DNA from 3 places in the Saccharopolyspora phatthalungensis genome. Region 3 is predicted to be linked to each of the others. Evidence: riboswitches for the same ligand, from Rfam matches in the RefSeq annotation. Region 3 holds a riboswitch; each other region holds the start of a gene.
What was found. A riboswitch is a leader RNA that binds a small molecule or an ion and turns the genes downstream of it on or off. The one in region 3 is predicted to bind glycine.
Positions count from the first base shown of each region.

Region 1: it holds a riboswitch for glycine, as region 3 does, so the genes downstream of both, gcvH (glycine cleavage system protein GcvH) here and gcvT (glycine cleavage system aminomethyltransferase GcvT) in region 3, are expected to answer to the same signal.
Region 2: it holds a riboswitch for glycine, as region 3 does, so the genes downstream of both, gcvP (aminomethyl-transferring glycine dehydrogenase) here and gcvT (glycine cleavage system aminomethyltransferase GcvT) in region 3, are expected to answer to the same signal.

Region 1 covers NZ_JACHIW010000001.1:2,957,335-2,967,898, reverse strand. Annotated here, with positions in the region: gene BJ970_RS13705 (MerR family transcriptional regulator) at 1-506, shown strand, start outside; gene BJ970_RS13700 (AMP-dependent synthetase/ligase) at 639-2,354, shown strand; gene BJ970_RS13695 (MFS transporter) at 2,383-3,699, opposite strand; gene BJ970_RS39445 (SSI family serine proteinase inhibitor) at 3,909-4,445, shown strand; gene BJ970_RS13685 (YidH family protein) at 4,542-4,934, shown strand; gene BJ970_RS13680 (YidH family protein) at 4,936-5,265, shown strand; gene BJ970_RS13675 (organic hydroperoxide resistance protein) at 5,267-5,683, opposite strand; gene BJ970_RS13670 (MarR family winged helix-turn-helix transcriptional regulator) at 5,680-6,150, opposite strand; gene BJ970_RS13665 (L-serine ammonia-lyase) at 6,549-7,904, opposite strand; gene gcvH (glycine cleavage system protein GcvH) at 7,933-8,304, opposite strand; glycine riboswitch at 8,352-8,450, opposite strand; glycine riboswitch at 8,451-8,555, opposite strand; gene BJ970_RS13655 (PucR family transcriptional regulator) at 8,666-10,219, shown strand.
Region 2 covers NZ_JACHIW010000001.1:5,825,504-5,836,067, forward strand. Annotated here, with positions in the region: gene BJ970_RS26585 (carboxyl transferase domain-containing protein) at 1-546, shown strand, start outside; gene dhbC (isochorismate synthase DhbC) at 926-2,167, shown strand; gene BJ970_RS26595 (propionyl-CoA synthetase) at 2,336-4,216, opposite strand; gene BJ970_RS26600 (hypothetical protein) at 4,659-4,928, shown strand; gene clsA (cardiolipin synthase ClsA) at 5,211-5,816, shown strand; gene gcvH (glycine cleavage system protein GcvH) at 5,939-6,325, shown strand; gene garA (glycogen accumulation regulator GarA) at 6,444-6,911, shown strand; gene BJ970_RS26625 (bifunctional nuclease family protein) at 7,305-7,781, shown strand; gene BJ970_RS26630 (MerR family transcriptional regulator) at 8,020-8,592, shown strand; glycine riboswitch at 8,685-8,787, shown strand; gene gcvP (aminomethyl-transferring glycine dehydrogenase) at 8,962-10,564, shown strand, end outside.
Region 3 covers NZ_JACHIW010000001.1:3,555,255-3,565,818, forward strand. Annotated here, with positions in the region: gene BJ970_RS16440 (HNH endonuclease signature motif containing protein) at 1-380, shown strand, start outside; gene BJ970_RS16445 (NAD(P)/FAD-dependent oxidoreductase) at 373-1,539, opposite strand; gene BJ970_RS16450 (bifunctional 3-phenylpropionate/cinnamic acid dioxygenase ferredoxin subunit) at 1,536-1,850, opposite strand; gene BJ970_RS16455 (GcvT family protein) at 2,187-4,625, shown strand; gene BJ970_RS16460 (aromatic ring-hydroxylating oxygenase subunit alpha) at 4,636-5,757, shown strand; gene bioB (biotin synthase BioB) at 5,759-6,820, opposite strand; gene glyA (serine hydroxymethyltransferase) at 6,909-8,189, opposite strand; gene gcvT (glycine cleavage system aminomethyltransferase GcvT) at 8,215-9,318, opposite strand; glycine riboswitch at 9,535-9,633, opposite strand; gene BJ970_RS16480 (hypothetical protein) at 9,756-10,217, shown strand; gene BJ970_RS16485 (hypothetical protein) at 10,334-10,489, shown strand.

The sequences.
Region 1 (10,564 bases), 600 kb from region 3:
AACGCCACCTGGAACGCATCCCCGCCGACGCCTCGCCCGACGAGCTCGCGTTGCAGCGCGCGCTGATCGCGCCGTGGACCGACGACCACGCCGAGGACCTGGAGCGGCACGAAGTCGACCGCCGCGCCGGTCAGCACCTCGACGACAGGCTGGTCGATCAGCTGATCGAACTCGGTATCCTGCAACGAATTCCGGACTCCACTCGGCTGCGGCTGCCCGCACCCGCGATGCTGGGCGCTGGGCTACAGATCCTCGATCTCGACTTGCCGTTGGAAATGCTGGTGCAGGCCAAGGGAATCGTCGAACAGCACACCGCGCAGATCGCCGCCGAACTGCGCGAGTTGTTCGCCGCGAACGTACTGCGCCCGTACGTCGAGCACGGTCGGCCGGAGGACGAGCGCGAGCGGGTTCGCGCCGCGACCGATCAGTTGCGACCACTGACCATCCAGGTCTTGGTCAACGGATTTCAGCGTGCCGTCAACGACGTGATCCGCGACCACGTCTGATTCGACCGGATCGAGTGAGCGAACGGCGCTCGATTCCAGCATTTGATGCTGGCCAACGAGGACCGCGATGAGGTTTCATCGCGTCGTGGCGCATGTCACTTCCAAGTACCCACTGAGGGGAGACCAGCTGCGATGAGCGCTTCGGAAGCCTGGGTCACCGCCGCGCTGGAAACGACCGTTCCGCAACTGTTCTCACGCAACGCCGCGGAGTTCCCGCAGCGTCCGGCGCTGACCGATGCCGGACGCGAACCGCGCACCTGGACCTGGGCCGAAGCGCAGCGCGAGGTTCACACGCTAGCCGCCGGGCTCGCGGCGCTCGGGCTGCAACGCGGCCAAACTATGTTGATCATGATGGCGAACCGTGCCGAACACTGGCTGATCGATGTCGCGGCCACCCATCTTGGCGCGGTGCCCAGCACCCTGTATCCCACGCTCAGCCAGGACCAGGTGCACTACATTGCCCAGCACAGCCGGGCCAGGGTGGTCGTGCTCGATGGGGCCGATCAACTTCGGCGCTTCTCCAAGGTCCTGCGCAACGCGTCCACCGTCGAACACATCGTGGTACTCGATGAGGCGGCGATGGTGGGCGCCGATCATCGGTTCCGGACCTGGGAACGCCTGCGGCTGCTGGGAGAGCAGCGTTTGCGGGACGATCCCGAGCTGGTGCGGCGAGCCTGGAGCGCCGTCACGCCCGAACACCCGGCCGCGATCCTCTACACCTCCGGCACCACCGGTGACCAAAAAGGCGTGGTGCTCACCCACCGCAACATCTGCTTCGCCGCCGCCGCGCAGCACCAGGTCACGCAGCCCGAACGGCACGCGCCGAGGCTGTGCTATCTGCCGCTGGCGCACATCGCGGAGCGGATGGTCGGTCTCTACACGGCGATCCACGACGTCGCCCACGTGCATTTCTGCGCCGATCAAGGACGAATTCTCGCAGCCCTGACCCGCGCCCGGCCGACGCAGTTCTTCGCTGTCCCGAGGACGTGGGAGAAGCTTGCCGCCGCGCTGCAGGAGGTCCCGACCGAACAAAACACCAGTCCACAAGGGCTGCGCGAGCTACGAGCACGCATCGGGCTGGACCGCGCCGTGTGGCCCTCCAGCGGCGCCGCCCCGATCGATAACTCCGTACTGGAGTTCTTCAGCACCGTCGGCGTGGACATCTTCGAACTCTGGGGTCTGACCGAAACCACCGGCTGCGTCACCACCAACCGTGCGGGTGCCCGCCGTCCGGGCACCGTCGGCCGGGCCGTGCCGGGCGTGGAGGTGTGCGTCGCGGCGGATGGGGAAGTGCTGGTGCGCGGGCCGCTGGTGTGCGCGGGTTACCTGCAACCGGACGGGGTGATCCGGCCGGCCGCCGATGCCGACGGGTGGCTGCACACCGGTGATGTCGGGGCACTTGACGACGGCTTCCTGACCATCACCGACCGCAAGAAGGAGCTGATCATCTCGGCCGAGGGCAAAAACATCGCGCCCGCCTCAGTGGAGAGAGCGCTCCGGGCCCATCCGTTGATCGGGCACGTGCTGGTGTTCGGCGACGGCCGCCCGTACCTCGTCGCGCTGCTGGTGCTCGACGAGGACACCGCGCCGCAATGGGCTCGCGAGCGGGGCATCACCTTCCTGGACCGCACCGAGCTGGCCGAGCACCCCGCCGTCCGATCCGAAGTGGAAGAGGCAGTACGGGCCGCGAACGACCGGCTGAACCCGTCCGCGCAGGTCAAACGCTACCGGATCCTCGACCAGCCCTGGGGCATCGAAGGCGGCGAACTGACGCCGACGTTGAAGCTCAAGCGCCGGGTAATCCACGAGAAGTACGCCGACATCATCGACCAACTCTACGGCGAGTGACCGCACGCAAGGTTGCCATGCTGACGGCTCAGGCCGTCGCGGGCTCGGTTTCGTCCGCGCGGGCCCAGCGGGTGGGTTCACCGGTGATGACCAGGCAGGTGACTGTGATCAACGCGCCGATCACCAGGTACGCCGCGATGGGCCAGGACTGCCCGCCCGAGAGGGTGAGCAGTGCTGTCGCCACTACCGGGGACAAGCCGCCGCCCAGAACAGAACCGCTCTGGTAGCCCAAGGACACCCCGGTGTAGCGGACCTTCGTGGCGAACAGTTCGGCGCAGAATGCCGCCATCGGCCCGAAAACCGCCGCCGAGCCGGCGTATCCCAGCGTCATCGCCAGCACGATCAGCGCCGGGCTCGCGGTGTCCAGCAGCCAGAACATCGGAAACGCGTACACCGCGAGGAAAATCCCGCCGCCCAGCATCACGCGGGGGCGGCCGAGCCGGTCCGAGAGGTGGGAGAACAGCAGGATCCCGGCGATCTGCGCGGCCGACCCGCAGAGGCTGCCGAGCAGCATGACGTCGCGGGTCACGCCGAGCTTCTCGGTGCCGTAGGTCAGCAGGAAGGTGGTCAGGATGAAGATGAACGTGTTGAACCCCAGGTTTACCCCGGCCGACAGCAGAATTTGCCGCCAAGAACGGGCGAACGCCTCGGCGACCGGCAGCCGGGCCCGCTCGCCGCGCTGCCGGATCTTCGTGAACTCGGGGCTTTCGGCCAGCCTCAGCCGCACGTACAGGCCCACCCCCACCAGCACCAGGCTCACCAGAAACGGCACCCGCCATCCCCAGGTGAGGAACGCGTCGCCGGAGATCGCCGTGGCGCCGGCGAACGCTCCGGTGGCCAGGAACAGGCCGCTCGGCGATCCCAGGAAGGTCCACCCGCCGTACCACCCGTGCCGGTGCGGCGGCGCGTGTTCGACGGCCATCAGCACCGCGCCCCCCTGCTCGCCGCCGAGGAAGAAGCCCTGCACCAGCCGCAGCACCACGAGCATTACCGGTGCCCAGACGCCGACCTCCTGGTAGGTGGGCAGCAGTCCGATCGCCGCAGTGCACACGCCGGTCACGCTCAGCGTGATGACCAGTATCAGCTTGCGGCCGACCACGTCACCGAAATGCCCGATCACGCCGGCCCCCATCGGCCGCGCCAGGAACCCGGCGCCGAACGTGGCGAACGCCAGCAACTCCCCCACCCACGGGCCATCGGCGGGGAAGAACAACTTTTTGAACACCACGGCCGCAGCGGTGCCGTAGATCAGAAAGTCGTAAAGCTCGATGGTGTTGCCCACCGCGCTGGCGAACGCCGCCTTGCGCACCGTGGCGCTGTCCGGCCCCGTGGGTACCGTCGCCATCAGGCCTCCTTGCTGTTGCGGACACACTGCCCGAATTGTGTTGTGGATCACAACGCCGAATCGGGGAGAGCCGCAAGCAGTCCGCCCGACGTCGCGTGGTCCCGGACAACAACGCCAATGATCGACGATCGGTTCACCACCTTATCGAGCAGCTCACCGCTTATGGGCGACTTCCGGCCCAGCCGGGCTGCACCATGTTGTGACACGTCGTGATTGAAACCGGTTCGGGCGAAACACTTTTCAGCGATCTACGGGACGAAGGTGCGGCGATTGACGCGGCTGCGGCGATAAAGGAAAGCGAATCGTCTGCTCAACCATCCAGGAGGATTGACGAGATGGCTGCACAACAGCTGATCGGCCGAACGCTCCTTGCCGCCGCAACTCTGGTCGGCACCGCTCTGGCACCGGCGCTCGCCCACGCGCAACCCGCGTCGGCAACGACCGGCACCATGATGAACCTCTCGGTCCGGGGCGAACTGCGCGGTGATGGCACCCGCACCGCCTTCTTGACCTGCGAACCGACGGGCGGCTCGCACCCGTTCGCAACCGACGCCTGCCAAGAGCTCAGCAACGTGAAGGGCGACTTCAACCAGCTCAGTGGCGGTCACTCCATATGTCAACTGGACCACCGGCCGGTGACACTGATCGCGACAGGTAACTGGCGCGGTCAACCGGTCACCTTCGAGAAGACCTACTCCAACGAATGCGTGGCCAAGGCGGCGACCGGGAAGGTGTTCTCCTTCTGACAGCACCGGCGGGCCCCGTTCGTGCGGGGCCCGCCACCGGCCGTGACCCGCGAGGACCGCTCTCGTTCCACCATCCGGGAGCGTTACCGTGAACTCATGGCGACCGACCCAGAAGACTGCGATTCGCGCTGGCCACGACGGTTGTACCGGGACGGCTCCGAGCCCGATCCCCGATTCACCCTCGCCAACGAACGCACCTTCCTGGCCTGGATCCGCACCGCACTCGCCCTGATGGCGGGCGGTGTGGGCATCGAGGCCCTGAACGCGGTCACCGACCGACCGAGTCCATTCCGGACCGCGTTGGCGATCTTACTGCTACTCGCCGGGGTGCTTAGCAGCGCAACGGCTTTCACGCGGTGGATGGTCACAGAACGAGCCCTGCGGCGCGGACGGCCGCTGCCCGCGCCACGGCTGGCACCGGTGCTCGGCTACGGGCTCGGTGCGGTCGGCGTCGCCGCCTGCGTCCTGCTGTTCGTGACGGGACTCTGACGTGGAGCGCCCCACTGGCCCCTGGGATCCCGGGCTGCAGGTCGAGCGCACCACCCTGGCCTGGCTGCGCACCACGCTTGCCTTCGTCGCCGGCATGCTGGTGCTGCTGCGGCTAATCGGACACGAAAGCACGATCGCGGCCGCGGCCTGCGGTGTGCTCACGCTGCCGCTCGGGATCACCATCAGCTGGCTTGTCTGGCGCCGACACCTCCGCAACGAACGCAGGCTGCACGCGGAGACCCCGCTGCCAGGCGGCGCGCTGCCCGCCGCGGTGGCCGCCCTTTCGGTGCTGGCCGGCTGCTCTGGCCTGATCTACGTGCTGTTCGCTTGAATCAGGCCACCCGCAGTTCGATCTCGACATTGCCGCGAATCGCGTTCGAGTACGGGCAGACCTCGTCAGCTGCGGCGGCGAGTTCCTGCGCCTGCTCGCGCGGCACGCCGGGGAGGTCGACTACCAGAGCAACGCTGAGGCCGAATCCGCCGCCGTTGCGCCCGATGCCGACCTGGGCCGTGACCGACGAATCGGCGATATCGGCCTTGGCTCGGCGCGCCACCAGTTGCAGCGCACTGTGGAAGCACGCCGCGTACCCGGCGGCGAAGAGCTGCTCGGGGTTGGTCGCGGCGCCACCGGCGCCACCCAGTTCCTTAGGCACCGCGAGGTCGAGGTCGATAACCCCGTCCGAGGAACGAGTCCGCCCGTCCCGACCGGCACCGGTCGCCGTCGCTTCTGCCGTGTAGAGCACTGTCATCGTCCTACCTCCTGCTTGCCTTCCGCCTCTCGCTGTGCCGCATCCAGCGCGACCGTCAGGCGCTCCAATGTGGACCGCAACTGGGCCAGTTCGTCGACCTCCAGCCCGGTCCCGGACACCATCCGGTCGGGGATGCGCTGAGCCCGCTCCCGCAGCTCCGAGCCGTCCGTTGTCAATGCCACGGCCACAGACCTCTCGTCCGTAGCGCTGCGTTGCCGCGTGATCAAACCGCGTGCCTCTAGCCGCTTCAGCAAGGGCGACAACGTGCCGGAATCCAGCCGCAGCGCGGCGCCGAGCTCTTTCACCGTGACCAACCCGCGCTCCCACAGCACCAACATCACCAGGTACTGCGGATACGTCAGGCCGAGCTCGGCCAGCAACGGCCGGTACAGGCCGGTGAACGCCCGCGAAGCGCTGTAAAGCGCAAAGCACACCTGCCGATCCAAGGTCAACTGCGAGTCAGCCACACGAACAAGATAGCGCAAAACTAAATTGCACACAACCAAATTGTGCCCTCCCGATTGACAGCATGGGAACTTTCCTGTCAACCAGCACCGAGTTGGTGCCCGGCGAACGAGCAAGAAAACCTTCCTGCCAAACCCAGCCCACGACCCCGGGGACGCTGGGAGGAAGGGAACCTTTCTGTCACACCGTCCGCGAGCCGAGTACGCGGGTCGGGTACGGATCTTCAGGTGGGCGTCGGCTTCCGGGTTTTCAGATACGCCCTGCACTCCGAGAAACGGATCTCGAGGAACAAACTCACCGGGGCCAAGGCCGGGGGCGCAAGAACGTTCCCCGCGCCGCAGGAGTGCTGGGCGCGACCGGTGACAGGAAAGTTCCCATGCTCACCGGTCGCGCGGCGTGGTCAGCATTCGATGACGTTGACGGCCAGACCGCCGCGTGCCGTCTCCTTGTACTTGACCTTCATGTCCCGGCCGGTCTCCCGCATCGTCTTGATCACCTTGTCCAGCGAGACGAAATGGGTGCCGTCGCCGCGCAGTGCCATCCGCGCCGCCGTGATCGCCTTCACAGACGCGACCGCGTTGCGCTCGATGCACGGGATCTGCACCAGACCACCGATCGGGTCGCAGGTGAGCCCGAGATTGTGCTCCATCGCGATCTCCGCGGCGTTCTCCACCTGGCTCGGGGTTCCGCCGAGCACCTCGGCGAGCCCCGCGGCGGCCATTGAGCACGCGGATCCGACCTCGCCCTGACAGCCAACCTCGGCCCCAGAGATCGACGCGTTCTCCTTGAACAGCACACCGACCGCGCCCGCCGCGAGCAGGAACCGCACTACACCGGCGTCGTCAGCGCCGGGCACGAACCGCATGTAGTAGTGCAGTACCGCGGGCACGATCCCCGCCGCCCCGTTCGTCGGCGCGGTCACCACCCGCCCACCGGCCGCGTTCTCCTCGTTCACTGCGAGTGCGAAGAGCGTGACCCACTCCAACGGGTCGTCCCGATCGGTGAGCGAAGCGGCCAGTTCCGCCGCCCGACGCCGTACCTTGAGCCCGCCGGGCAGTTCGCCGGACTTGCGGCATCCGTTATCCACGCATTCCCGCATGACCTGCCAAATGCCTAGCAGCTCCTTGTGCACGGCGTCTTCGTCGCGCCACGACAGCTCGTTCGCCAACATGACACCACTGATCGGCAGCCCTGACTCGGCGGTTCGGGTCAGCAGTTCAGCACCGGTGCGGAACGGGTAGCGCACCGCGGTCTCGTCCGGTTTGATCCGATCGGCTCCGCTGGCTCCCTCGTCGACGACGAAGCCGCCGCCCACCGAATAGAACACCGCACTTTCCAGCGGGGCATCGTCGGTGCCGGTCGCGGTGAACCGCATCCCGTTGGGGTGCAACGGCAGGGACTTGCGCCGATGCATCACCAGGTCGCGGTCCACGGTGAACCGGATCTCCTGCACCCCGTCGAGGCGCAGCCGCCCGGTCTGCTTGATCTCCACCACACGGTCCTCGACGGCCGCCGGGTCGACGGTCTCGGGACTGTGCCCCTCCAGACCAAGCAACACCGCTTTCGGGCTGCCGTGCCCGTGCCCGGTCGCCCCGAGCGAACCGAACAGTTCCGCCTTGATCCTCTTGACCTGCGGCAACCGGCCCGCGCTGTGCAGGCGTTGCGCGAACAGCTTCGCTGCGCGCATCGGGCCGACGGTGTGCGAACTGGACGGCCCGATGCCCACCGAGAACAGGTCGAAGACACTGATCGCCATTGATCGCCTCCTGCCTCGCCTGCCCCCGCTACTCCGCGACCAGGTCCGCGTACTGCTCGGCGGTGAGCAGCGAACCGGTTGCGGTGGCGCGCACTTCGAGCAGCCAGCCCTCGCCGAACGGGTCGGCGTTGACCAGCGCCGGGTCGTCCACGACGGACTCGTTGATGGCCACGACCTCGCCCGTCACCGGCGCGAACAGGTCGCTGACGGATTTGGTGGACTCGAGTTCGCCGCAGGCCTGGCCGGCTTCGATCTGCTTGCCGGCCTCGGGCAGTTGCACATAGACAATGTCGCCGAGCGCTTGCGCGGCGTGTTGCGTGATGCCGATCCGGACCAGCTCGTCGCGGTCCTCAAGCCACTCGTGCTCTTCGGTGTAACGCAGGTGGGCAGGCAGAGACATCTCGGGAGGCTCCATCGCTGTCGGGGCACGGGCATGCCAGTTGCTGGGCCTCCCCCTCTGTTGCGGAACCTGAGAGCTTCGCCGTGGCTGTCGCGGCTTGCACCGTGGGTGGAGCGTCAACGAGGACGCACGCTTTCCAGAGTTGCCTCGCCCGAACGGTCATGGATGCCTGAGAGTTTGTGGGGAGTCTTGCTCCTTCGGCGCCCTGGCGGCTCGGCGCGAGCTCGCAGGGTCTCTCCCGCACGGGGTCAACGGCCGGTATGCGATTGTCGATGTGCTCAGCAACGATAAACGGGCCAGCCCTGGTGTCAATGCCCTCCCCCTTCGACCCGTGGCGGCCCCCGATATCAGGAGGCCGGGGATGCTGGAGATCCGGGCGCTGGTCGAGCGGGTCGGGCCGACGCTGCTGCGCGCCGTGATCGTCCCGGACCCGACCGTCTGCGTAGGGGATGTCGTCATCGCCGAGCCCGATCAGCCGCCGACTGCGGCGGGCGGTGATCTCGTCCTTGGTGTGGCCGTCACGGGTCGCGAGAAAGCGGTGGAGCTGACGCGGGTTTGCGGTACGCAGGGCGCCGCAGCGGTGCTGCTGAAACCGCCGATCGCCGCGGATGACGCCGTGGCCACCGCAGCCGAGCGGGCCGGGGTGGCCCTGGTCGAGGTTCGGCCCGGTACCGCTTGGGCGCAGTTGGTTTGGTTGATACGTGCCGCGCTGGCCGGAACGGGCATCGAAGAAGACACGCGCAGCAGCGGGGTGGGCGATTTGTTCCGGCTCGCCGATGCGGTGGCCGACGTGGTGGATGCGCCGGTCACGATCGAGGATGCGCATTCGCAGGTCCTGGCGTATTCGGCCCGGCAAGACCTCACCGATTCGGCGCGGGTGTCGACGATCATGGGTCGCAAGCAGCCCGACGATGTGCTCGCCAAGTTCCGGGCGCGCGGCACGTTCCGGCAGATCAGCAAGGGCAGTTCGGCGATCTTCGTGCCCGCCCAGCAGGACGGTACGTTGCCGCGGCTTGTGGTGCCGATCCGGATGGGCGGCGAACTGCTCGGCTCGATGTGGGCCGTGGTGCCCGGTGAGGTCTCGGAAGAACGCTCCACCGCCTTCGCCGATACCGCGCCGCTGGTCGCACTGCAATTGCTGCGGTGGCGGGCCGTGGCAGACGCGGAGCGACGACGATCCGCCGAGCAGGTCCGAGTGCTGCTGGAGGGCGGTGAAGGATGGCGGGCTGCCGCCAACGAGTTAGCGGTGCCCAGCGAGACCCATCGGGTCGTGGCCATTGAAATGCCGTCGTCCGCAGGCCCAGCGGAGGGGCATCGGCTGGCGATGTGGGAATGGATCACACGTGGGATCGGACGGCGCCCGTTGGTCACCGAGATCGGCACCATGCTTTACGCACTCGTGCCCGACCGGGCCCGCACCGGCGGGTGGCCGGATCTGCGGCAAGCGCTCATATCCCACGACGTGTCGCCACGCCCGCTGATCGCGGTAGGCACCGCGGTAGCGGTCGCTGAACTGCCGCAATCCCGATCGCAGGCCGAGGAGCTGATCAGTCTGCTGCGCACCGGCCAGTTGCAGGATCGGGTGGCGGTGTACGAGGACAACTGGCACCTGCTGGTGCTCAGCCGGATGGCCGGGGCGGCGACTGATGCCGGCATCGGCACCCTCGGGCCGGTGCCGATGCTGCGCGAACACGACCGCATGCAGGGCACGGAGTACCTGGCCACCCTGCACGCTTGGCTGCGCCATCCCGGCGATCCACGACAGGCGAGCCGGGAGTTGCGCGTGCATCCGAACACCTTCCGGTACCGGATGAAGCGGCTCGCCCAACACGTCGACATCGACCTCGAAGACCCCGATGTCCGCTCAGCACTGCTCGTACAACTGCTGGCCGACCGCTGGGCGCAGCACGGCTGAGAGCAAGGGAACCTTTCTGTCACTCCCACCGCGATGAGCCGCGCGACAGCGGATCAGCTGAAGGGAACCTTCCTGTCACCGCGGATGCGCGGACACGCCCCAGAGCAAGGGAACCTTTCTGTCACCGCCGGGCAAGGACACTCCTCGGTGCGGCGTGGAAGGGAACCTTCCTCTCACGTTTTGCGGGGCGGGTTCCTGCCGTCGCGGGGGCGGCCGAGGTGCATGGGAGGAAGGGAACCTTCCTGTCAGACCGCACCTCCGATGCGCGTTTCGCCTCGCATTTTTGCCTCGATTCGCCTCGTCAGAGGGCATTGTGCTGCGAGCACAATGCGGCCGGGGCAATCT
Region 2 (10,564 bases), 2.3 Mb from region 3:
GCGTACTTGGACGCCTACTTCGCGAGTCGCTTCGAGATCGGCGGCGACCGGGCCGGCGGCCGGGATGACCGGATGATCTGCGGTTTCGGCGACTACGACGGACGCACCGTGGCCTTCGTCGCGCAAACCGGAACGGCGAACACCCCACCCGGGTTCCGCACCGCGGCCCGGCTGATCCGGCTCGCCGACCAGCTCGGCATCCCGGTGCTGACTTTGGTGGACACCCCGGGCGCGGCCAACGACCAAGCGGCCGAACGCGGCGGCATCGGTCCGGCCATCGCGGAGGTGTTCGCCGCGGTCGCCGAAGCGCGGGTGCCGATCACCACGCTGGTCATCGGCGAGGGCGGTTCGGGCGGTGCGCTGGCGCTGACCGCTCCGGAGCGGACCTGGATCACGTCGGACGCGTATTTCGCCGTGATCGCACCGGAGTCCAGCGCGGCGATCCTCAAGCGCGACTCGGCCGAGGCCCCGGAGCTCGCCGGACTGCTGCGCTTGCGGCCGCAAGACCTCCTCGACCTGGGCTTCGTCCAGGGCATCGCCGACTGACCGCGCACCGTCGTAAGCGGTTGTAGCTGCACTGGCCGGTTGGGCTGTACTGGCCGATTGTGTTTGTAATGGCCGATTGTGGAAGTAATGGCGGCCACCAGCGGTCGAGAGACCGCGCATTATTCATCGCCCTCGGTGATCAATGCCACCTTTGGTGGAGTGCCACCTGCGCCCATCCGTGTTTTAAACTCGGGCTCGCCTACAAAGGTTAGGCTAGCCTGAGTTAACAGAAGGGTGCGATGAACCGGACGGGGATCGGCGGCAATGTCGCCATCGTGACAGGCGCAGGCCAGGGTACCGGGGCTGCGGTGACCACCGCGCTCGCCGAGCTCGGCGCTGCGCCACGCTGCGCGCCTGACGTGAACCCGGAAAGGTTGTCATGACCACGTTCGACACCGAAATCGACAGTATTGGCGTCGTCGCCGATGACGCGGCCCGATTACTGGCGGCTTACGAAGCGGGTTCGTCGTTCTTCTTCTCCGCGCCGCACAGCGTGCTGCTGGCTCGCGGGGTGGCCGCGACCGTGCCCAAGACGCATTGCGCGCGCGAGGAACTGCCTCGGCGAGTGTCGGATTTCCTGTACAGCGCAACCGAGTTCGGCCGTCGCAATCCGATAGTGGTCGGCGCCGTCCCGTTCGGCGGGAGCCTGCCCGCGCACCTGGTGATGCCCGAGGAAGTCGTTCGGGCGGCCCCGTTGAACGTCGTGGTACCGCAGGCTCCGCGCAGCCGCGCACCGGACTGCGCGGTGCGCTCGGTGCCCACGCCCGCCGAGTACGAGCGCAGCGTCAGCCGGGTGCTGCGCCGGATGGCCGACGGCGAGCTGAGCAAGGTGGTCCTGGCACGCTCGCTGGAGCTGACCGCCGGCGGACCGGTCGACGTCCGCGGCATGCTCCGAAACCTGGCGCTGGCCGATCCGGCGAGCTACACCTTCGCAGTGGACCTGCCGCGACGTGGCGAGGACGGCACCCGGGACAGCTTCGGCCCGCAGCCGCGGCTGCAGCGCACCTTCCTTGGGGCCAGCCCGGAATTACTGGTGTCCCGGCGCGGCACGCAGGTGCGGTCGAATCCGATGGCCGGTTCCCGGCCGCGCAGCGCCGATCCGGTCGAAGACCGGCGTCTCGCCGCCGAACTGTCCACTTCGGATAAGGATCATCGCGAGCACGCCGCCGTCGTGGACGCGGTGGTGCAGGCACTGCGGCCGTTCTGCGGCAATCTGGGCGTGCCTGCGCCCTCGGTGGTCGGCACCGGCGCCATGTGGCACCTGGCCACCGAGATCACCGGCGAACTCCGGGACCCGGCGACCTCGTCGCTGGAGCTGGCCGACGCGTTGCACCCCACGCCGGCGGTGTGCGGCACGCCGGTGCAGCGGGCCCGCGAGGTCATCGCCGAAACCGAACCGTTCGAGCGGGGCTACTACGCGGGCATGGTCGGCTGGTGCGACGCCGCCGGGGACGGCGAGTGGGTGGTCGCCATCCGCTGCGCCGACATCGAGGCGGACTCGCTGCGGCTGTTCGCGGGCGCGGGCATCCTCGCGGGCTCCGACCCGGCCGACGAACTCGCCGAGAGCGCCGCGAAGTTCCGCACGGCGCTGTCGGCAATGGGCCTGGACCAGGTCGTCTGAGAGATCCCGACCGCACCGCCGTTGTCGACGGCGACCGGCGCATCTCCTACGGGACAACGATTTCAACCGGAACGTCACGATCCCTGGGGGTGGGTGGACCGCGGCTTCAATCGAAGCCGCGGTCCACCCCATTACTTCGGATGATCACCCGTGCGCCGGCGGGGTCGCCTACCAGTCGCCGCGCAGCGCCGGGCGCAGCTTGTCCAGCACCGCCGGGTCCTCGATGGTCGATGGCACCTTGGTGTTCCCGGTATCGGCGATCTCGCGCATCGACTTGCGCAGGATCTTGCCGGAGCGGGTCTTGGGCAGCCCGTCGACGACCGCGACGTCCCGGAACGCCGCCACCGGACCGATCTGCGCACGCACCGCCGCGACCAGCTCGTCCCGAAGCGTCGCCTCGGCGATCTCCACACCCGACTTCAGCACCACGAACCCGCGCGGCACCTGGCCTTTCAGCGCGTCGTGCACGCCGATCACGGCGCACTCGGCGACCGCGGGGTGTGCCGCGAGCACCGCCTCCATCGACCCGGTCGACAACCGGTGCCCGGCGACGTTGATCACATCATCGGTTCGGCCCATCACGAACGCGTAGCCGTCGGCGTCGACAAAGCCGTTGTCGCCGGTGAGGTAGTAGCCGGGAAAACGCGACAGGTAGGACTCGCGAAACCGCTCGTCGTCGCCCCACAGCGTCGGCAGCGTACCCGGCGGCAGCGGCAGCTTGAGGCAGATCGCGCCGTCGGTCCCCGGTGGCAGCGGCTGCCCGGCCTGGTCCAGGACCGCCACGTCGTAGCCGGGCACCGGTACGGTCGGCGACCCGGGCTTGACCGCCATCGGCTCCAGCCCGCGCAGGTTCGCGCAGATCGGCCAGCCCGTCTCGGTCTGCCACCAGTGGTCGATCACCGGCACGCCGAGCCGTTGCGACGCCCAGTGGTAGGTCTCCGGGTCCAGCCGCTCACCGGCCAGGAACAGCGTCCGCAGGCTCGTGATGTCGTGCTTGGCCAGCAGTTCGCCGTCGGGGTCCATCCGCTTGATCGCCCGAAACGCGGTCGGCGCGGTGAACAACGCCTTCACCCGGTGCTCGGCGATGACCCGCCAGAACGCACCGGCGTCCGGCGTGCCGACCGGCTTGCCCTCGTAGACCACCGTGGTCGCACCGGTCAGCAGCGGCGCGTAGACGATATAGGAGTGGCCCACCACCCAGCCGACGTCGGAGGCGGTCCAGAACACGTCGCCGGGCCCGATGTCGTAGATGTTGGCCATCGACCAGCGCAGCGCGACCGCGTGCCCACCGTTGTCGCGCACCACACCCTTGGGGCGCCCGGTGGTGCCCGAGGTGTAGAGGACGTACAGCGGATCGGTGGCCTGGACCGGCACGCAGTCGGCCGGTTGGGCCTGTGCCAGCGCGTCGTGCCAGTCCACATCGCGGGGCCCGAGTTCGGCGCGGGACTGCTCGCGCTGGAAGACGATCACCCGGTCCGGCTGGTGCTCGGTCATCCGCAGCGCTTCGTCGACGATCGGTTTGTACTCGACGATCCGGTTGGGCTCCAGGCCGCACGACGCCGCGACGATCACGGTCGGCCGGGCATCGTCGATCCGCGCCGCCAATTCCTTCGGCGCGAAGCCGCCGAACACCACCGAGTGCACCGCCCCGATGCGGGCGCAGGCCAGCATCGCCACGACGGCCTCGGAGATCATCGGCAGGTAGATCACGACCCGATCGCCCGCCGCCACGCCCTGCGCCCGCAAGGCCCCAGCGAACAACGCGACCCGGTCCAGCAACTCCCGATACGTCCAGCGAAGCACCTCGCCGGTCATCGCCGAGTCCCAGATCAGCGCCGTCTGCTCGCCGCGACCGTCGCGGACGTGCCGGTCCAGCGCGTTGAAACAGGTGTTGAGCACGCCGTCGGAGAACCACCGGAAGAACGGATCAGCGGTTGCGTCCAAGGCCCGCGACGGTGCCTGCTCCCATTCGATCGCGGCCGCCGCGTCGAGCCAGAAACCCCCCGGGTCGGTCAAACTCCGCCGGTAGGCCTCGGCATAGGCACCCATGACCACATACCTCCAACACGCGCCGATGTTGCCTGTGGTCCTACCGCACTACCTTGCGTGACGCCAGGGTCACAGGTCGTTCGAGGCTGCCGCCGTCCGGTGAGCGTCCCGGTCCGCCAGTCGCGGTCGGCGCTGGGATCCCCGGCCCGCACAACTCGCGACGGTGCCGGTTACGCGCAGGCCGATCCGACCCTGACACCGCGAAACACGTTTGTCACAGCCGAAACACGGATGATCGGATGAACGGCAATCGGTCTTCAGCCGCGCCGACAGCCGTGCCCGTGCGGTGTGCAGTTCGGCGACGCAATGTGCCCATTTGTCTCTACAAGGGGGAATCCGCGCGACAGAGCGTATTCGGACGCCCACAATCGAGCCGAGGTCGAAGATCGGGCTAACGCCGGCACGCATCGCGCCGACAAACGAATCGGAGGTGCTACGAACGATGAGCACGGAACCGGCCCTGCATACCCAGGCAACCGCCGCCCAGGCTGCCGCCCCCGAGGCTTCCGCCGCCCGGGTCGAATCCCGCGACGGCTCCTCGGCCGCCGAACTGCCAACCGCGCCATGCAGCGTGGTGTGGAGCGGCGGCCATTCGTATGTGCTTGAGGGTTCCGCCGGGGCCCGCTGGGCGGGCGTCGACGACCGCGGTCGGGCCAGGTTCCTCACCGATGCCGACCTCCTCCGCCGCGGCTGGAGCCGCACGCGTGCCTAGCTCGCAACCGGCGGCCCAGGCGGGCTCCCGCTACGCAGCGTGACCCGATCGACCTGCTCCGCGGCACCCGGCCGCCCAGTGTGTTGTGCGATGAATGTGAGACCCTGATCCAGTAGGGACGCACAGGTTGCGCCCGAAAACGGGGCAAGACGCTCAACCACTCAGGGGAGGCTCGTGGTGCAGGATGCTGAGCGCACCACGGACGACACCACGAGCGGGAGCCGCGGGATGAATCCCGGCCCGGCGGGCGAGGACCCCTCGGCAGGGCGCCCCGATCCCGGCATGGCCCGGATCCGGGAGGCCGCCGCCGGCGTGTGGGCGGATCCTTGGTGGACACTGCCGAACCTGCTTAGCGTGATCCGGCTGGCCGGCGTTCCGGTGTTCCTCTGGCTGTTGCTCGGCCCGAAGGCCGATCTGCTCGCCCTGCTGGTCCTTGTGATCAGCGGCTTGACCGACTGGCTGGACGGCAAGCTCGCCCGCTGGCTCAACCAGTACAGCCGCATCGGCGAACTGCTCGACCCCGCCGCTGACCGCCTCTACATCGTCGCGACCCTGGTCGCCTTCGTGCTGCGCGACGTGGTGCCCTGGTGGGTCGCCGCCGCGCTCATCATCCGCGACGTGGTGCTGACGCTGTGCCTGCCGGTGCTGCGCTGGCACGGCTACGAACCGCCGGACGTGCACTACCTCGGCAAGGCCGCGACCTTCTGCCTGATGTACGCGTTCCCGCTGTTGCTGCTGGTGCAGGAGGACTTCCCGCTGTCCGATGTGGCGCGTCCGATCGCCTACGCCCTGACTTGCTGGGGCGGCGCGCTCTACCTGTGGGCGGGCATCCTCTACCTCGGACAGGTCGTGGCGGCGGTCCACCAGGCACGCTCCAAGTCGGTTTAGCCGAACCGTTGCGGGGTCGCCTTGCGGCCCGCGCGGCATGGTGAATACGCTCGCCGGACCGATCACGCGAACCACCGTGGCCGGTGATCCACAGCACCAGCGGACCAGGAAGGCGGGACCAGGTGACGGCCCCGGACGAGATCAAATACACCGAAGAACACGAGTGGGTTCGGCGCACCGCCGAGGACCGGGTGCGCATCGGGATCACCGACTACGCCCAGCAGCAACTGGGCGACGTGGTGTTCGTTCAGTTGCCGGAGCTTGGTCGGCAGGTCGCCGCCGGTGACCCGATGGGCGAGGTGGAATCGACCAAGAGCGTCTCGGAGATCTACGCCCCGGTGACCGGCGAGGTGGTGGCCCGCAACGAGCAGTTGGAGGACGAGCCCGAGCTGGTCAACTCGGCGCCGCTGGATGACGGCTGGATGGTCGAGCTCAGGCTCGCCGACCCAGCCCAGCTGACGGGCCTGCTCGACGCCGAGGGCTACCGGAAGCTAACCGACCAGGCATGATCGTCGGCCCGTCGGGGCGAGGGAGAAAGATGTCGGGAGTCGCGCGCCCCGTGCCTGTCCCAGCACGGTACGTTGGGCACATACTTGGCACGATCTATCCGCGTAGAGGAGAGCTCAGGTGAGCCAAAACAGCGGCTTCGGCGACGTTCCGCCGGAGCAGTCACCGGAGACCACCTCGGTCTTCAGGCCCTTCCTCTCGGAGCCGGAAAGCACCGAGAGTGCGTCCCCGGAGCCCGCCGCCGCATCCGGGGTCGATGCGCTACCCGCAGGGTCCGCCCTGCTGGTGGTCAAGCGCGGCCCGAACGCGGGATCGCGATTCCTGCTGGACCGGGAGACCACCAGCGCGGGGCGGCACCCGGACAGCGATATCTTCCTCGACGACGTCACGGTTTCCCGTCGGCACGCCGAGTTCCGGCGCGAGGGCAACGACTTCGTGGTCGTCGACGTCGGCAGCCTCAACGGCACCTACGTCAACCGGGAACCGGTGGACACCTCGGTACTGGCCAACGGTGACGAGGTGCAAATCGGGAAGTTTCGACTGGTGTTCCTGACCGGCCCGATCGATGGGGGGCCAGGCGCCCGCTGAGGGCTTCGGAAACGATTTTTCGATCTGCCAGCGGGGCGACGCCGAGGCGGCGTCGCCCCGCTGGCGCGTCAAGGTACTGCGCAGCCGAGATCAACTGCGTCCTCGCGCGGGGAATTTCCCAACGTCGCAACCGGTTTCTCCGTCCCAGTGCCTTCCTCCGCACCGGTTTCACCGGCCGGTGGGCGGTGTATCGTGCTGGGTAATGCTCGATGAGGAGCTCAGCCAGCGGTTCGGGCCAGATGCACCCGGCAGGAAGGCCGCGAATTCGGTGGTCGACCAGACCGCTATCAGGGATGGGCGTGTCCGCCGTATCGCGGGTAGCGTCGGAGGCGTCGGTGCGCGATCCTCGACGGGGATGTCACGCTTCGGCGCGCTGGAGGAGGCGATGTGACGATGAGCAGCGAGATGCGCGTCGTCGGCGTGCGAGTTGAACTACCAGCAAACCAGCCGATTCTGCTGTTGCGCGAGGCGCACGGCGAGCGTTACCTGCCGATCTGGATCGGCTCGGTCGAGGCGACCGCCATCGCACTGGAGCAACAGGGCGTGCGGCCGCAAAGACCCCTGACTCACGACCTGCTGAAGGACGTTATCGGCGCCCTGGGGCGCGACCTGGAACAGGTGCGGATCACCGATCTGCAGGACGGCACCTTCTTCGCCGAGCTGGTGTTCGACGGGGATGTGCGGGTCTCGGCGCGGCCGAGCGATTCGGTGGCGCTGGCGCTGCGCATCGGGGTACCGATCCACGCCGATGAATCGGTGCTGGACGAAGCGGGGCTGGTCATCCCGGACGAGCAGGAAGACGAGGTGGAGAAGTTCCGCGAGTTCCTGGACTCCGTATCGCCGGAGGACTTCCGCGGCGCCGACACCTGATCCTGCCGATCCGCCCGACGAGACATCCCGGCCCCCGCTTGCGCCCGCAGGCGGGGGCCGGGTCGTCCGGGTGTCCGCGCGTCGCGTTGACCTCCCCGCGGGCCGGGCATACCGTCAAGTTACGCGAATTGCTCCGGTGTGATTCGGCCGCTGGGCGGTGTTCGCGGCCTTGGATCGTGATGATTCGGGCGCTGGTGATCGTCGTCGTCGGCTTGGTGCCGGACGAGGGGAGGCAGGCGTGGTCGAGGAAGCACCCAACCGGGATGCTGCCGCGGAGCAGGGCGAGCTGTTCCCCGACGCCTCGCTACCAGATGAGCTGGTCGGCTACCGGGGCCCGGCCGCCTGCCAGATCGCCGGCATCACCTACCGCCAATTGGACTACTGGGCGCGCACCAAGCTGGTCGGCCCGTCCATCCGCAGCGCCGCCGGTTCCGGCTCGCAGCGGCTGTACTCGTTCAAGGACATCCTGGTGCTCAAGGTGGTCAAGCGCCTGCTGGACACCGGGGTGTCGCTGCACAACATCCGGGTCGCGGTGGAGCACCTGCGCAACCGAGGCGTGCAGGACCTGGCGCGGCTCACGCTGTTCAGCGACGGGACGACGGTCTACGAGTGCACCTCTGCCGAGGAGGTGGTCGACCTGTTGCAGGGTGGCCAAGGGGTGTTCGGTATCGCCGTCAGCGGCGCGATGCGCGAGATCAGCGGCACGATCCACGACTTCCCGGCCGAACGGGCCGATGGCGGCGAACTGGCACCGGCGGTCGACGACGAGTTGTCCCGTCGGCGGCGGGACCGACAGGCCGAAACCGGCTGATCCCGGCCCGGTGCCCGACCGGGCGGTGTGCGGCGGGTGACATCGCGGGTCCTATGTGGCCGGCTGATCGGGTAAGCTGCCGCTTACATCGCCGACCCCGTGCGGGAGAGTCCGGCCCCGGCTTCGGCCGCGGTCGGCGCCGAAGGAGCAAGCCTCCCCGTCAACCTCTCAGGCCACCTGGACCGCACGGGCGAGATACCTCTGGAAAGAGGGCGCACCACGGCCGTGGTGCATCCCGCCGACGGTGCAAGCCCGGGCTCCGGGTGAAGCTCTCAGGCGTTCGCTTCGCGGACAGTGACAGAGGGGGAGAGCAGAGCAGCCGCGGCTGCACTGCCGCCCTTTGTTCGCCGCGATGATTGAGGTTTGGCGATGACCGACGTGACCCACGACCGCATCCCACTGGCCGCCCTGGAGCACGGTACGCCGTTCGCCGACCGGCACGTCGGGCCGATGCCGGCCGAGCTGGCCCACATGCTCGACGTGATCGGCGTCGGCTCGTTGGAGGAGCTGGGACAGAGCGCCGTGCCGGACACCATCCGGGAAGGCGACCTGCAACTCGCGCTGCCCGAGCCGGCCACCGAAGCGGAGGCGCTGGCCGAACTGCGCGCGCTGGCGCGCCGCTGCCACCCGCACACCGAGATGATCGGGCTGGGCTACCACGGCACGATCACGCCGCCGGTGATCCGGCGCAACGTGCTGGAGAGCCCCGCCTGGTACACCGCGTACACCCCATACCAGCCGGAGATCTCGCAGGGCCGGCTCGAAGCGCTGCTGAACTTCCAGACGATGGTGGCCGACCTGACCGGGGCACCGGTGGCGAACGCGTCGATGCTCGACGAGTCCACCGCCGCGGCCGAAGGCATGACGCTGGCGCGCCGGGCGGGCCGGTCGAAGTCGCCCCGGTTCGTGGTGGACGCCGACACGCTGCCGCAGACCATCGCGGTGATCGAGACCCGCGCGGAGCCGTTGGGCATCGAGGTCGTCGTCGCCGATCTGTCTCCAGGCGCGCAGGCGCTGCCGGAGGGCGAGTTCTTCGGCGCGCTGGTGTCCTACCCGGGCGCCTCCGGTGCGGTGCGCGACCAGGAGGAAATCATCGCCGAGGCACACCGGCGCGGCGCGAAGGTCGTCGTCGCGGCCGACCTGCTCGCGCTGACGCTGCTGCGTTCGCCCGGCGAGATCGGTGCGGACGTGGTGGTCGGCAGCACGCAGCGCTTCGGCGTGCCGATCGGCTTCGGTGGTCCGCACGCCGGGTTCATGGCCGTGGCCAAGGGACTTGAGCGGCAACTCCCGGGCCGGTTGGTCGGGGTGAGCGTGGATGCCGACGGCAACCAGGCCTACCGGTTGGCGCTGCAGACCCGCGAACAGCACATCCGCCGCGAGAAGGCCACCAGCAACATCTGCACCGCGCAGGTGCTGCTGGCCGTCGTGGCGTCGATGTACGCGGTGTACCACGGCCCGGCCGGGCTTCGGTCGATCGCGACCCGCGCGCACCGGATGGCGGCAGTGCTCGCCGAGCAGTTGCGCCGCGGCGGGATCGAGGTGCTGCACCGGGAGTTCTTCGACACCGTCGTCGCGAAGGTGCCGGGCAAGGCCGATGACGTCGTCGCCTCGGCCCGCCGGGGCGGCATCAACCTCCGCCGGGTGGACGCCGACCATGTCGGCATCAGCTGCGACGAGACCACCACGCGGGCGCACCTGGCGACCGTGTGGCAGGCATTCGGCATCGCGAGCGTCGACATCGACGAGCTCGACGCCGAGACCCCGGACGCGCTGCCGAAGGCGCTGTCCCGCACCTCGGAATACCTCACCCACCCGGTGTTCCACACCCACCGCTCCGAGACCTCGCTGCTGCGCTACCTGCGGCAACTGTCCGACAAGGACATCGCGCTGGACCGCAGCATGATCCCGCTGGGCTCGTGCACGATGAAGCTCAACGCGACGGCCGAGATGGAGCCGATCACCTGGCCCGAGT
Region 3 (10,564 bases):
CCGCACCCGCACACCTGCGCGCCGCGCTACTCCAACGCGACGGCGTCTGTTCGTTTCCCGGCTGCGACCGGCCGCCGGGGACCCCCGACGCGCATCACGTCGTGAGCTGGATCGATGGTGGCCCCACCGAACTGGCCAACATGACAATGCTGTGCGGCTCCCATCACCGGACCGTGCACAGTCAGCGGTGGGAGATCCAGATGCGCGAGGGCAGACCCGTCTTCATCCCACCGTCCACCGTGGACATCGACCGAAGACCGCGACCAGGTGGCAAGGCGCTGCCCGCCCAGCATCGCGAACACCTCCGGGACCTTATCCCCTCCCAGCGGGACCCGGCGGGCGAAACGCGCCGCTCGCGTCCCGAGGCGGCGGTCAGCTGACCGGTGCCGTGGGCTTTGCGATCAGTTGTCTGCGATGCTTGGTGAACAGCTTGGGGTTGTTCATCGCCAGGACACCGGTGGTCTCGTCCTCGCGGTGGAACGTCGCTACGAAGCGGCGATCGTCCGGGGCTCCGTCGACGATCGCGATCCGGTCGGTCGGGCGCGCGTGTCCGGCGAACTGAATTCGGACTCCGTACTGCTCCGACCAGAAGTACGGCACCGACGTGAAGTTCGCCGTTGTGCGTCCGGCGAGGAGGTTGCGGACCGCCGTCGCCGGTTGTTCCATCGCCGTCGTCCAGTGCTCGAACCGCTGAGCTCCGTTAGGGGTGCGGTAGCTGGCCACGTCCCCCACGGCTACCACGTTCGGCAGGTCGGTGACGCCCCCGGCGTCGCACTGCACGCCGTTCGACACCGTCAGGCCCGAGCCGTGCAGCCAGTCGGTGTTCGGGCGCGCGCCGATGCCGACCACCACCACGTCGGCCGGCAGGACGGTGCCGTCGGTCAGCTCCACCGCCGTGACCCGCTGTTCTCCGTGCAGTCGCTCAACCCCCGTTCCGCAGAGCAGCCGCACGCCGTGGTCCGCGTGCAGGGCCGCGCACACCGCGCCGAGCTTGGGGCCGACGACGGGCGCGAGCGGCACTTCCAGCGCCTCCACCACGGTGACGTCGAGGCCGAGGTTCCGGCACGTCGATGCGACCTCGGCGCCGACGAAACCGGCGCCGACGATCACCGCCTTCGCTCCCGGGCGCAGATCGTCGCGCAACGCCAGCGCGTCGTCGAGCGTGCGCAGGGTGTGTACCCCCGGCGGGATGGCTGGCAGCGTCTTCGGGGTCGCGCCGGTCGCGATCACCACGCCGTCGGCCTGGCAACGCGTGCTGTCGTCAAGTTCGATCACACCGTCGCTTGGCGCCAGTGCGACCGCTCGTCGGCCCAGGCGCCAAGTCGCGGCTACCTCCGCGAGATCGGTTTCCTCAGCCAGTGCAAGGTCTTTCGCGCCGAGGCCGCCGGACAAGAAATCCTTCGACAGCGGCGGTCGGTCGTAAGGGCGGTGGGTTTCTTCGCCGATCAGCTCGATCCGGCCTTCGAAACCCTGCGCGCGCAGCTCTTGCGCCGCTCGCCAGCCGGCCAGCGACGCGCCGACGATCGCGACCGCCCTCATGCGACTTCCTGCGCTTCGGTCTCGACGTAGATCATCCCGTCCGCGACCGCGACCGGGTAGGTCTGCACCGGACGCTTCGCCGGCAGCCCGCACGGTAGGCCCGTGCGCAGGTCGAATGCCGCCGCGTGCAGCGGGCACTCCACCCGGCAGTCCTCCACCCAGCCCTCGGACAGCGAAGCGTCCTGATGGCTGCAGGTGTCGTCGATGGCGTAGAGATCGCCATCCACGTTGAACACCGCTATGGGGACATGCGCCTCGATGCGAACGGACTCGCCGGGCGGCAATTCGGACAGGGGGCAGGCTTGAAACATCAAGGACCTCCGTTGCGCTATCCAGAACACGGAGTGCAATGCGCAACAATGTGCGGCTCGGGTCCCGGGCGCGTCAAGAGGATCGCGGTACTTTTTTGATGTTTCGCGCGACACACCCTTCAGCGTTAGCCGCGTGTTGGCACGGACACGCCGCCGAGGCGTCCATCCGTGTTACACGGCCAAAAATCCGGCCGCGCGCTCTTGACGGGCCCGGGGGCTTCCGGCGACCGTGTTGCTCGTAACGAAACTTGGCGCGCATCGCGCAACATCCCCCTGCTGCTTCTGGAGCCGGTGTCCTCGTGCTGCCGGCGTCGACGCACCCACCCAGGAGGCCTCATGGGCAACCAACCCCGCGTGGTCGTCATCGGAGCCGGAATCGTCGGCTGTGCTCTCGCCGACGAGCTCACCGAACGCGGCTGGACCGACGTCACCGTCCTCGAACAGGGGCCGCTGTTCGCCACCGGCGGCTCCACCTCCCACGCGCCGGGCCTGGTTTTCCAGGCCAACCCGTGCAAGACCATGACCCGGTTCGCGGCTTACACCGCGGCCAAGTACCGCAACCTCGACCTCGACGGCGAGTGGTGTTTCCGCCAGCTTGGCGGGCTTGAGGTGGCCGGTTCGGCGGCGCGGTGGGACGAGGTCAAGCGGCGGCACGGTTGGCTCACCTCGTGGGGCGTCGAAAGCCACCTGCTCGGCCCCGCCGAGTGCGTCGAAATGCACCCGCTGGTGGATGTCGCGCGAATCCACGGGGGGCTGCACATTCCTACCGATGGGCTGGCCAAGCCGGTGCGCGCCGCCGAGGCGCAGGCGCGGCGCGCGATGGCGCGGGGCGCGCGGTTCCTGCCCGGGCAGCGCGTTGTCTCCATCGCGCGCGGCGACGGGCGAGTGTCCGCGGTCGTGACCGAGCAGGACCGGTTCCCCGCCGACATCGTCATCTCCTGCGTCGGCATGTGGGGGCCGCGCATCGGTGCGCTGGTGGACCTGGACATACCGCTGGTGCCGATGGCGCACCAGTACGCCAAGACCGGGACGCTGGCCGACATCGCCGGGCGCAACGATGAGCGCGCCGAGGCCGGACTGCCGATCCTGCGACACCAGGACGGCGACCTGTACTTCCGGGAACACGTCGACCGCATCGGCATCGGTTACTACGGGCACCGACCAATGACGGTGGACCCCGCCGAGATCCGCGCCCCGGGACAGACCTCGGTGATGCCGTCGATCGAGCCGTTCACCGCCGAAGACTTCCGGCCGGGGTGGGAGGAAGCCGTTTCGCTGCTGCCGGCACTCGCCCAAACCGAGGTCGTCGAAGGAATCAACGGGCTGTTCTCCTTCACCTCGGACGGGATGCCGCTGCTCGGCGAACATCCCGACCTGCGCGGATTCTGGGTTGCCGAGGCCGTGTGGATCACGCACTCGGCCGGGGTGGCTCGGGCGATGGCGCAGTGGCTCGTCGACGGGCAGCCGGAAGAGTCCCTGCATTCGTGCGATCTCAACCGGTTCGAGTCCGCCCAGCGCAGCCCCGAGTACGTGCATGCGCGCAGCAGCCGAAGCTTCATCGAGGTCTACGACATCCTGCACCCGCTCGAACCCGGGCAGGAGCCGCGGCCGATGCGGACGAGCCCGTTCTACGAGCAGCAGCAAGAACTCGGCGCGGAATTCCTCGAAGCCGCGGGTTGGGAGCGCCCGCACTGGTACGCGGCCAACGCCGGGCTGCCGGAGGTCGAGGAAGTGCCCGCCCGCGGTGCCTGGGCCTCGCGGTTCTGGTCGCCGATCGCCGGGGCCGAAGCGCTGGTCACCCGCAAGCGGGTCGCGCTGTTCGACATGACCCCGCTCAAACGGCTGGAAGTCACCGGGCCCGGCGCGCTGGAATTCCTGCAGTGGCTGACCACCAACCAGCTCGCGAAGAAACCCGGTTCGGTCACCTACACGCTGTCGCTGAACGCCGCCGGTGGCGTGCGCAGCGATCTGACCGTGGCGCGATTGTCCGAGCAGCGCTTCCAGGTCGGCGCCAACGGGAACCTCGACCTGGACTGGATGCGGCGGCAGCTGCCCGAAGACGGCCGCGTCCAGGTCCGGGACATCACCGGCGCAACCTGCTGCGTCGGTGTCTGGGGCCCGCTGGCGCGTGCGCTCGTGCAGTCCCTGACCAGCACCGACTTCTCCCACGAAGGCTTCCGCTTCTTCCGGAACAAGGCCGCGTTCATCGGCGGCGTCCCGGTGACCGCGATGCGACTGTCCTATGTGGGCGAACTTGGCTGGGAGCTCTACGCCGAGGCAGACCAGGGGCGCAAGCTGTGGGACGTGCTGTGGGACGCCGGGCAGGAGCACGGCGTCATCGCCGCCGGTCGGAGCGCCTTCAACAGCCTGCGGCTGGAGAAAGGCTATCGGTCGTGGGGCGCGGACATGACCACCGAGCACGATCCGTTCGAGGCCGGTGTCGGCTTCGCGGTCCGGATGGACAAGGACTTCCTGGGCCGGGCGGCGCTGGAGGGGCGGGAGGCCCGGCGCAAGCTGAGCCCACTGTTGATCAAGGACCGGACGTCCGTGGTCATGGGATCCGAACCCGTGCACGCGGGCGGGGCACCGGTCGGTTACGTCACCAGCGCGGCATACGGCTACAGCATCGGCGAAAGCATCGCGTACGCCTGGTTGCCCTCTTCGCACGCAGTGCCCGGCACCCCCGTGGAGATCGAGTACTTCGGCGAGAAGGTGCCCGCGGTGGTCGCCGAGGAGCCGCTGTTCGACCCCGAGATGAAGCGTTTGCGCAGTTGAAAGGGACACCATGACGACCACGGACCAGGCGTCCAGCCTGATCTCGACGTTGCCCGGTCATTACTACACCGATCCCGAGCTGTTCTCCCTGGAACAGGACCGGATCTTCGGCGCGATGTGGTTCTGCGCCGTGCGCACCGCCGACCTGGCCGAGGCCGGGCAGTTCCGGACCGTCCAGGTGGGGCGGGAGAGCGTGCTGATCGCCAGGGGACGCGACGGCGGCCTGCGAGCGTTCCTGAACATCTGCCGGCACCGCGGCGCGCGGCTGTGCGTAGCGGACACCGGGCAGGTCAAGCGCGCGTTCCAATGCCCTTACCACGCCTGGACTTACGGTACCGACGGCAAGCTGATCGCGGCACCGAACCTCACTTCGATGCCGGACGTCGACCGGACGAAATACGGGCTGATCCCCGTCGCCCTACGGGAATGGCTCGGCTACGCGTGGGTGTGCCTGGCCGACGAGCCGCCGTCCTTCGACGACACCGTGATCGCGGCCGTCTCCGGACGGCTCGGCGGCGACGACGTGATCGGCGGCTACGGCGTGGACGGGCTCGCCCTGGGCCGCCGGATCAGCTATGACGTGCGGGCCAACTGGAAGCTGATCATCGAGAACTTCATGGAGTGCTACCACTGCGCCACGATCCATCCGGAACTCACCGAGGTCCTGCCGGAATTCGCCGACGGCTACGCCGCCCAGTACTACGTCGGCCACGGCGCCGAGTTCGGCGAGGACGTCGACGGGTTCACGGTGGACGGCAGCGGCGGGTTCGGGCGGCTGGAAGGCGTTGGCGACGAGCACGACCGCCGGTACTACGCGATCACTGTCCGGCCCCAGGTGTTCCTGAACCTGGTGCCGGACCACGTGATCGTGCACCGGATGTTCCCGCTGGCCGCCGACCGCACGATCGTCGAGTGCGACTGGCTCTACGCGCCAGAGGTCGTGGAAGCGGGGCACGACGTGTCGCATTCGGTCGAGCTGTTCCACCGGGTCAACCAGCAGGACTTCGACGCCTGCGAACGCTGTCAACCGGCGATGAGTTCCCGCGCCTACGCCGACGGCGGCGTGCTGGTGCCCTCCGAACACCACATCGGCGAGTTCCACGACTGGCTGCGTGCCCAGTTGGAGCCCTGAGTCAAGCGTTGGCCGGTTGGTCGGTGCCGACGCCGCGGCGGCGGATCGCGACTAGGTCGTGGCGGGCCGCCGGAAGGGTCTGCTCGTCGGTGCCTTCGACGATGAACCCCGCGTCGGCGATCATGTCCCGATCGTCCACACCGGACTGTCCCTCGCTGGTCAGGTAGTCGCCCAGGAAGATCGAGTTCGCGACTTGCAGCGCCAGGGGTTGCATGCCGCGCAGGTGGATCTCGCGGCCACCGGCCAGGCGGACCTCGACGTCCGGGAAGAAGAACCGGAACAGCGCCAGGATCCGCAGGCAGCGGATCGGGGTGAGGTGCCAGTCGGTGCCCAACGGGGTGCCCTCCATCGGGATGAGGAAGTTGATCGGCACCGAGTCCGGGTCTAGTTGGCGCAGCTCGAAGGCCATGTCCACGATGTCCGCATCGGACTCGCCCATGCCGAAGATCGCCCCGGAGCAGGGGGAGAGGCCCGCGCCGGTCGCCTGCCGCACGGTGTCGACCCGGTCGGCGAAGGTGTGCGTCGAGCAGATGTCGGCGTAGCGGGCCTCATTGGTGTTGAGGTTGTGGCTGTAGGCGTGCACCCCGGCCTGGCGCAGCCGGTCGGCCTGGCCTTCCCCGAGCAGACCCAGGCAGGCGCAGATCTCCACGTCCGGTTGCCGAGTCTTGATCGCCTCGATCATCTCGGCGACCCGGCCGATGTCGCGCTGCCCGGGTCCGCGACCGCTGGCCACCAGGCAGATCCGCTTCGCACCGGCCTGCGCCGCCCGGTCGGCGGCCTCGGCGGCCTCATCGGGCTTGATCCACGAATATTTCAAGATGTCCGAGGAAGACCCCAGCCGCTGCGAGCAGTAGTTGCAGTCCTCGGGGCACAGCCCGCTTTTCAGGTTGATGATCGTGTTGAGCTTCACGCGACGGCCGAAGAAGTGCCGACGCACTCGCCCGGCGGCGGCCACCACGTCCAGCACGTCGAGGTCTTCGGTGAGCAGGGCGAGTGCCTCATCGCGGGTCGGCGCACTCCGGTCGAGTGCCTTCGCGACCAGCTCGTCCAGCGAGATCGTCATGCCAAGAGCCTCGCCGACCCGCGATGGGGCGACAACGCCCCCGCCCTACAAGATCCACATCCGTGCTTTGTCGGGACAAGTCCTCACTTCAGAGGTTGGGGTACAGCGGGTGTTTCGCGGCGAGTGCTTCGACGCGGGCACGCAGCTTGGCGCTGGTGGTCTCGTCGAAGCCGGGCTTGAGCGCCTCGGCGATGATGTCGGCGACGTCGGTGAAGTCCTCCTTGCCGAAGCCGCGGGTGGCCAGCGCCGGGGTGCCGATCCGCAGCCCGGAGGTCACCATCGGCGGCCTGGGGTCGTTGGGCACCGCGTTGCGGTTGACCGTGATGCCGATCTCGTGCAACCGGTCCTCGGCCTGCTTGCCGTCCAGTTCGGAGTCGCGCAGGTCCACCAGCACCAGGTGCACATCGGTGCCGCCGGAGACCAGCTGCACCCCGGCCTTGCTGGCGTCGGCGGCCAGCAGCCGTTCGGCCAGGATCTGAGCGCCCTCCACGGTGCGGCGCTGCCGGTCGGCGAACTCCGGCGAGGCGGCGACCTTGAACGACACCGCCTTGCCGGCGATCACGTGCTCCAGCGGCCCGCCCTGCTGCCCCGGGAACACCGCGGAATTGAACTTCTTGGCGAACTCCTTGTCCGAGGACAGGATCACGCCACCGCGCGGGCCGCCGAGGGTCTTGTGGGTGGTGGTGGTGACGACGTGGGCGTGCGGCACCGGGTTGGGGTGCAGCCCGGCGGCGACCAGCCCGGCGAAGTGCGCCATGTCGACCATCAGGTAGGCGCCCACCTCGTCGGCGATCTCCCGGAACCGCTTGAAGTCCAGTTGCCGCGGGTACGCCGACCACCCCGCGATGATCAGCTGCGGCTTGGTCTCCCGCGCCAGCCGGGCGACCTCCTCCATGTCGACGCGGTGGTCGTCCGCCCGCACGTGGTAGGGCACCACGTTGTAGAGCTTGCCGGAGAAGTTGATCCGCATGCCGTGGGTGAGGTGGCCGCCGTGCGCCAGGTCCAGGCCCATGATGGTGTCGCCGGGCTTGAGCAGCGCGAACATCGCCGCCGCGTTGGCCTGTGCGCCGGAGTGCGGCTGGACGTTGGCGAAGGAGGCGCCGAAGAGCTCCTTGACCCGGTCGATGGCCAGCTGCTCGACGACATCGACGTGCTCGCAGCCGCCGTAGTAGCGGCGGCCCGGGTAGCCCTCGGCGTACTTGTTGGTCAGCACCGAGCCCTGCGCCTCCAGGACGGCCTGCGGTGCGAAGTTCTCCGACGCGATCATCTCCAGCGTGGTCTGCTGGCGGTTGAGTTCGGCGCCGACCGCCGCCGCCACCTCGGGATCCACCGCGGCCAGCTGGTCGTTGAACAGGTCCGGTGTCGACATGGTGTTGCCTCCTGGTTCGATCTCGTCAGGCATTGCGGCGGTAGAACGGCAGCTCGACGACCCGCACCGCGACGTTCGTGCCGCGGATGTCGACCTGCAATTGGGTGCCGGGTTCGCTGTGGTCTCGGTCGACGTAGGCCATCCCGATCGGATGGCCGAGGGTCGGGGACGGGGCGCCGCTGGTCACGACGCCGATCTCGGCGCCCTCGGCGTCCAGCACGCGGTAACCGTGCCGGGGCGCTCGGCGCTGCTGAGTGCTCAGCCCGACCAGCGTGCGTTCGGTGGGCTTCTCGGCGGCGCCGGCCAGCGCGGCCTTGCCGACGAAGTCGCCGGGCTTGTCGAGTTTGACTACCCGGCCGAGGTTGGCGTGGAACGGCGTCAGGTCGGCGGAGAGCTCGTTGCCGTACAGCGGCATGCCCGCCTCCAGCCGCAGCGTGTCGCGGCAGGACAACCCGGCGGGCCGCAGGCCGTGCGGCGCGCCGGACTCGGTCAGGGCCTGCCAGACCGCCTCGGCGTCGCCGGGCGCGGTGAACAGCTCGAAGCCGTCCTCGCCGGTGTAACCGGTGCGCGCCAGCAGCACGTCCTTGCCCGCGACCTGGCTGCGGTAGCCCGCGTAGTACTTGACCTCGGCGAGGTCGGTGTCAGTCAGCGGCGCGAGGATGGCGACCGCGTTGGGGCCCTGCACCGCGATCAGCGCGTAGTCGGCGGAGACGTCGTGGTGCTCGGCGTCGAAGCCGCTGACCCGCTCGGCCAGTTCGGCGGAGACCACGGCGGCGTTCGCCGCGTTGGCCACCACCAGGAACTCCTGCTCGCCGAGCCGGTAGACGATCAGGTCGTCGAGCACGCCCCCGGCGGCGTTGCACATCATCGTGTAGCGGGCGCGGCCGGGCTTGATCGCGGACGCGTTCGCGACCAGTGCGTAATCCATCGCCTCGGCGGCCTGCGGCCCGCTGATCCGGATCTCACCCATGTGGGTCAGGTCGAACAGGCCGGCGCCGTTGCGCACCGCGTTGTGCTCGGCGGTGTCACCGGAGTAGCGCAAGGGCATCCGCCAGCCGGCGAATTCGGTGAACGTCGCCCCGAGGGCTTCGTGCACGTGGTGCAAGGGCGTCTGTCGTGGCGACGACATGGGTGAGACTCCTCCTGGTGGGCGCCGGTCGGCAGTCGAGGGCCGGTCAGCTCACTGCGCCCAACCTTATCGGGGGCGCCTCGACCCCGGCCTGCGCGGGCTTGCGCTGGTCGGGCGGTCTCCCCGGAGTCATTGGCCTGAGAGTTTCACCACCCTCCAGGGGGTGGTTTGCACCGTGGGCGAGAAGCGTGCGCTTCTGCTTTTCTCCGTGTCGCCTGGTGCCGTGCGGTGCCGGTGCCTGAGAGTTTGCTGGGGAGTATTGCTCCTTCGGCGCTCCGCCCCCGGAGGAGTCGGAGTCTCTCCCGCACGACGTCATCGGCGCGGTATTCGATTGTGCGAACAGGACGCTACGAACCGAACGTGACCCAGTCAACCGGACGGGCGAGTGATCTCGAACCGACTTGCGGCGAAGTTCTGAAAAAGTTCAGAATGGGGTCATGCGTGAGGTGCAGTGGAGCGAAGTGCAGCGCGACCCTAAGGGAGTCGCCGAATTAGTCGATCAAGGCGATGTGCGGATCCGCCGTCGGGACGGTGCGCCGCTCATCCTCACCCGCGAGGACCGGACCGTCGGCGCTTCGGAAGGTGCCGCGACGGCGGCGCGCGCGGTTCGCGCCGCGTTCAAACACTTGTCGCCGGACGAGCTGATCGACATGCTCTCCGAGGAGTTCCCCTGGGTGGCCCTGCTGCCATCCGGTGAACGCTCCGAATTCGCCCTGGATTTCGCGCAAACCTTCCGCGCGTCCGCGGAACTCGGAAGCTGGGCTCCGCTCAGCCAGACCGTGCATGAATGGAAGGCGACAGCACTCGTCTACACCGATCCCGAACTGGTCAAGCGCCTAAGTGGGCCGATAGAGGGTGACTATGGCCCGGTGCCTCCGCCGGAAGGGGTCGACGAGTGACGCCGAAGCGCGGAGACCGAAGCGGACGGAGTGAGCTTGCGGAGTGCTCGGCTGATTCGTGCCCGTTTTGTCGGTAGCCTGGTGACAGCCGTGACTCCGATCCGCCGGGAGCGACGATGTCTCTGTTCAAGAAGGTCGCCGACTTCGCCAACAGCCCGCAGGGCCGCAAGGTGATCGACCAGGCCAAGAAGTACGCCTCCGGCCCGAAGAACAAGGAGAAGATCGACCAGGTCAAGAACAAGTTCTTCGGCAAGGGCGGCAAGAGCCACTGATCGACCCCCAGCAACGGCCCCCGGCGAAAGAAGTTGGGGGCCGTTGTCGACACCTCGGGGGCGGTGGTATCGCTT